Regions from separate parts of the Clostridium sp. M62/1 genome, predicted to be linked through region 1. Evidence: a T-box and tRNA genes for the amino acid it is inferred to sense, from the RefSeq annotation. Region 1 holds a T-box; the other holds one or more tRNA genes.
The links. A T-box is a leader RNA that pairs with one kind of tRNA and senses whether it is charged. The one in region 1 lies ahead of thrS (threonine--tRNA ligase), so its partner is inferred to be a tRNA-Thr.

Region 1 (2,468 bases):
TCCCAGTCCTCATCGCTTCCCATGCTGTCCTCCGGTCTCGTGGAGAGCTCTACATGGTACTTGAAGCCAAACAGAGTGTAAACCTCGTTGATGAGCGTGGCAACACCCTTGATTTCGTCCTTGATCTGCTCAGGAGTCATGAAAATGTGGGCATCGTCCTGTGTGAAGCAGCGAACGCGCATTAAGCCGTGGAGCTGTCCGGATTTCTCATGGCGGTGAACCAGTCCCAGCTCTCCCATGCGCAGAGGCAGATCCCGGTAGGATCTGGGCTCGGATGCATATACGAGAACGCCTCCCGGACAGTTCATCGGCTTGATGGCATAATCCTCCTCGTCGATCACCGTTGTGTACATATTGTTCTTGTAGTGATCCCAGTGGCCGGATGTCTCCCAGAGACTTCTGTTTAAGATAATAGGAGTGGAAATTTCCACGTATCCTGCCTTTTTGTGAATCTCTCTCCAGTAATCAAGCAGAGTATTTTTAAGCTGCATTCCCTTGGGAAGGAAGAATGGGAAGCCAGGGCCTGCATCATGCATCATAAATAATCCCAGCTCTTTTCCCAGCTTTCTGTGGTCACGCTTCTTGGCCTCCTCCATCATGGTGATGTAGGCCTCCAGCTCCTCCTTCTTAGAGAAGGCTGTAGCGTAGATACGGGTCAGCATCTTGTTTTTCTCGCTTCCGCGCCAGTATGCGCCTGCCAGGTTCAGCAGCTTATATGCCTTCCCCACATCCTTTGTGCTCATAAGGTGCGGTCCTGCGCACAGATCTACAAACTCTCCCTGGCGGTAGAAGCTGATCTCTGCTCCCTCAGGCAGATCCTCAATCAGTTCTACCTTATAAGGCTCCTCCTTCTCCTTCATAAAGGCGATAGCCTCCTCCCTAGGAAGGGTGAAGCGCTCGATAGGAAGATTTTCCTTCACAATCTTTTTCATCTCGGCCTCAATCTTTCCCATATCCTCTACCGTCATGGGGCTGGCCGGATCCACATCGTAGTAAAATCCGTCTGCAATCGAAGGCCCGATGGCCAGCTTCGTATCCGGATATAATCTCTTGACAGCCTGAGCCATCACGTGGCTGGCTGTGTGGCGCAGAGCGGCAAGTCCCTTCTCATCTCTGGCTGTCAGGATATTGAGCTGGCAGTCCTTATCGATCACCGTTCTTAAGTCCACAACCTCTCCATCCATCTCTCCTGCACAGGCAGCTCTCGCAAGCCCCTCGCTCAGATCCTTTGCAATGTCCAGGACAGACATTGCAGATGCGTACTCCTTCACAGAGCCGTCTTTTAATGTAATCTTCATCTCTGTATCTCCTTTTGCCATTTCTTGTTTTTTCCCTGTCTGCCGTGCCTAAGAAGCCGGCATGCAGGCACAGAAGCATAAGAAAGAATCCTGCTTTGCAGGATTCTCCGCCTGAGGCGGGTCGCGAAAGCGACATTTTCCTTTCCGCCGCAGTGCGATCTCCGCGGAGCGTTTTTATTTAACAGGGAACGAAGTTTCCTGTTAAATAAAAAACCCCCTGCCATGCGCTGCGCGCACGGCAAGGGACGATATACTCGCGGTTCCACCCTCCTTGCATAAAGCAGTTCTGCCTTATGCCTCTCGTTTGTGATGATAACGGAATCACCGTTCCCGATTAAGGGACACTCAAAGATGGTTTTCAGACAAACTCCCTGTAAAGCGCTTCCACCATATGCGCCTCTCTCTGGACAGCTCCCTTGCCCTACTCTTCTTCTCAACGTGTTTCTCTGTAAAATGCTTCTGTTTCTTTCTTGATTATATCATCGGTTTGTGTTTTGTCAAGTGCAGAGAACAGATTTTCTTTTCTCTGCTTTTTTAACTCTACTTAACCTCTACGCTCCATCCCTCCGGGCCTTCCAGCTTGCCTAACTGGATGCCTGTAATGGTATCGTAGATTTTCTGGGTCAGAGGGCCAATCTTGCCTCCCGTTATCACCATCTTCTCATTCTCATAGCGGAGCTCTCCCACCGGTGATACAACTGCCGCTGTTCCGGTTCCAAAGCATTCCTCCATGGCTCCTGTCCTGGCTGCCTCCACAATCTCCTCCACGGAAATTCTGCGCTCCTCCACCGGAACGCCCCACTTCTCGCACAGCTCGATGGCGGATCTCCTGGTGATTCCCGGAAGAATGCTTCCGTTTAACTTGGGCGTTACCACTGTGCCGTTAATCTTAAAGAAGATATTCATGGCGCCGACTTCCTCGATATACTTTCTCTCTATGCCGTCCAGCCAGAGAACCTGGGCATAGCCCTCGTCGTGGGCCTTCACCTGAGCTGCCAGGGATGCCACATAGTTTCCTCCCGTCTTAGCCTCTCCGATTCCGCCCTTCACGGCTCTCACATACTCGTCCTCAATCCAGATCTTCACCGGATCCAGGCCGCTCTCATAGTAGGCGCCCACCGGAGAGAGAATAATCAAGAATTTATAGGTATCTGACGGCCGCACTCCGAG
Region 2 (2,468 bases), 340 kb from region 1:
CTGCCGGCTGTCCCAGGACAGCAGGATGGGCGGCTGAACGGAAATGAACAGGAAATTTGAGGAAGAAAAGGCAGAGAAAATAATATCTGCCGGGAGGACAGGAATGAAAATAGAGGGTGTTATTTTTGACTGGGCCGGCACGACAGTAGACTATGGATGCTTTGCACCGGTCAGGGCATTTATGGAGATTTTCAGGGAATATGGGATTGATGCGACCATGGAAGAGACCAGGAAGCCCATGGGGATGCTGAAATGGGATCACATTAAAACCATGCTGTCTATGGACCGGATTCACAGTGAGTGGGTGAAGGTTCACGGACGGGAGTGGACGGACCGGGATGTGGACGAGATGCACGAGAAATTTTCGGAGAAACTGCTGGGGATTCTCCACGGATATGCAGAAGTAAAGCCTTATGTTCTGGAAGCAGTACGACAGCTGAGAGACAGGGGAATAAAAATCGGATCCACAACGGGATATACGGATCAGATGATGGAGATTGTAGTTCCAAAGGCAGCAGAAAACGGATATGAGCCGGATTTCTGGATCTCCCCGAACAGCGTGGGCAATATGGGGCGTCCTTATCCGTATATGATCTTTGAAAACATGAGACAGCTTGGACTTAGGAATGTGCATACCGTTATGAAGGTGGGAGATACCATTTCAGATATTCAGGAGGGAGTAAATGCAGGCGTGATCTCTGTGGGAGTCTTGGAGGGAAGTTCCGAGATGGGACTGACGGAACAGGAGTACGAGGCCCTTTCTGAAGCTGGCAAAAAAGCGGCTAAGGAGAGGCTGACCCAGAGCTACCGGGAGGCAGGGGCAGACTATGTCATTGACCATATGGGCTGCCTGTGCGATCTCATCGACGAGATTGAGGGACAGTCTGTCTAAAGAAGATACAAGAACATTTCGGAACAGGCGGACAGAGTTTTTGAAACAGCGTCTGGACTTCAAATGAAATTTTGGCAATTTTTTGATAAGATTTGTTAAATTTTGATTGACAGAAGAGTCCTCCTGTGATATGATATATCTCGGCTCAGGGAGCCGGGAAGTGCTGTTGTAGCTCAGTAGGTAGAGCGTCGCATTGGTAGTGCGGAGGTCACGGGTTCGATTCCCGTCAGCAGCTTTTTTCTTTTGCCCTTGTAAATACTGGATTTTTCCTGTATTTACAAGGGTTTTTGCGTATCTGGCGAAATCGTATGAAAACCTCTCTGTTTCGCAGCGCGCCGCAGGCTGTCGGTCCCTCCTGCAGCGTTGAGGATACTGTCACAGGAGCGCTCTGCTCGGCATCTCAATATACTAAGGAAAAAAGAGAGGAAAAGCAGATGGATGTTACAACCTTGATGCAGTATATATCCTATGGACTGATCGCGATCGGCGTGATGGCCTTTTTAGTATCGGCAATCACCCAGGTAATTAAGAGCTGGCCGGGACTTTCCAAGCTGCCCACCTCGGCGGTGGTGCTTGTTCTGAGCCTGATTCTCTGTCCGGCAGTTCTGGTGGCGGCCATGGCTTGGCTGGACCAGCCTATTCAGTGGTATATGATATTTGCCAGTATTCTGGCAGCGTTTATCGTGGCCCTGGTATCTATGGATGGATGGGAGCGGCTGAAGGAGATCTGGGAGAGAACAGGCTATAAGGATAAAAAATAGGGAGCCCGTGAAAAAATAGGGACCTGCGAAGCAGAAAAGCTCCGGTGCAGAAACCGGAGCTTTTGTAAAGCATCTGGTAAGTGTTATCAGAATTTCTGGAAGTTTTCTACGTCCAGCACGAATACAGTAGCGCCTCCGACTTTCATGTTCATGGGAACTGTCATATTGACAGTTGGGCAGCAGTTTCCGGCCATGGTTGGTGGAGTGTATACAAGCTGCTCTCTCTGACCGGACATTTTTTTGATAATGGAAATGGCCTCGTCAACTCTGGCGTTGTCCACACCCAGCATCAGAGTGGTACTTTTCTTTTTCAAAAAACCGCCCATGGTGGAGAGTTTTGTAACGAAGAACGAGTTCTGGTTCAGCTCATAGACCAAATCGTCGGCATCTTCACTTCCGATAATCGCAATAATCATTTTCATATGCAGCACCTCCTGTTCATTACATTTTATTATTTTACCATTAAATCAAGAATATTGATATAAAAAACGAATAAAAATTTCATTTTTTTGTAAAAGTCTTTGAAAAGGAGTCAAAAATAGGAATTTTAGGACTGAAATCCGCATGATGTCTTTTGCATAAAGACATTTGATAACTATTCTTTATAGGAGAGATAACAAACAGATATGGATAAATACAGAGGGAGAATAGATTTTTTGCTGTCAGTCTGGTATGATGGAGCTGTTTGTGTCTGAAAGACAGGAGGACATAAGAGAAAAAGTTTTACATCAGGAGGAGAGCAGTATGAATCAGAACAGAAGCCAGTGGGCCAGCAATCTGGGCTTTATCCTGGCAGCGGCCGGCTCGGCCATAGG

Region 2: it encodes a tRNA-Thr, which carries the amino acid that the T-box ahead of thrS (threonine--tRNA ligase) is inferred to sense. The anticodon was not compared.

Annotation. Positions count from the first base shown of each region.
Region 1 is NZ_CP085988.1:2,031,032-2,033,499, reverse strand. Features, by position in the region: gene thrS (threonine--tRNA ligase) at 1-1,298, opposite strand, end outside; T-box leader at 1,537-1,744, opposite strand; gene LK436_RS09525 (branched-chain amino acid aminotransferase) at 1,839-2,468, opposite strand, start outside.
Region 2 is NZ_CP085988.1:1,695,906-1,698,373, forward strand. Features, by position in the region: gene phnX (phosphonoacetaldehyde hydrolase) at 104-892, shown strand; tRNA gene LK436_RS08030 (tRNA-Thr) at 1,055-1,127, shown strand; gene LK436_RS08035 (hypothetical protein) at 1,327-1,653, shown strand; gene LK436_RS08040 (cyclic-di-AMP receptor) at 1,740-2,075, opposite strand; gene LK436_RS08045 (sodium-dependent transporter) at 2,398-2,468, shown strand, end outside.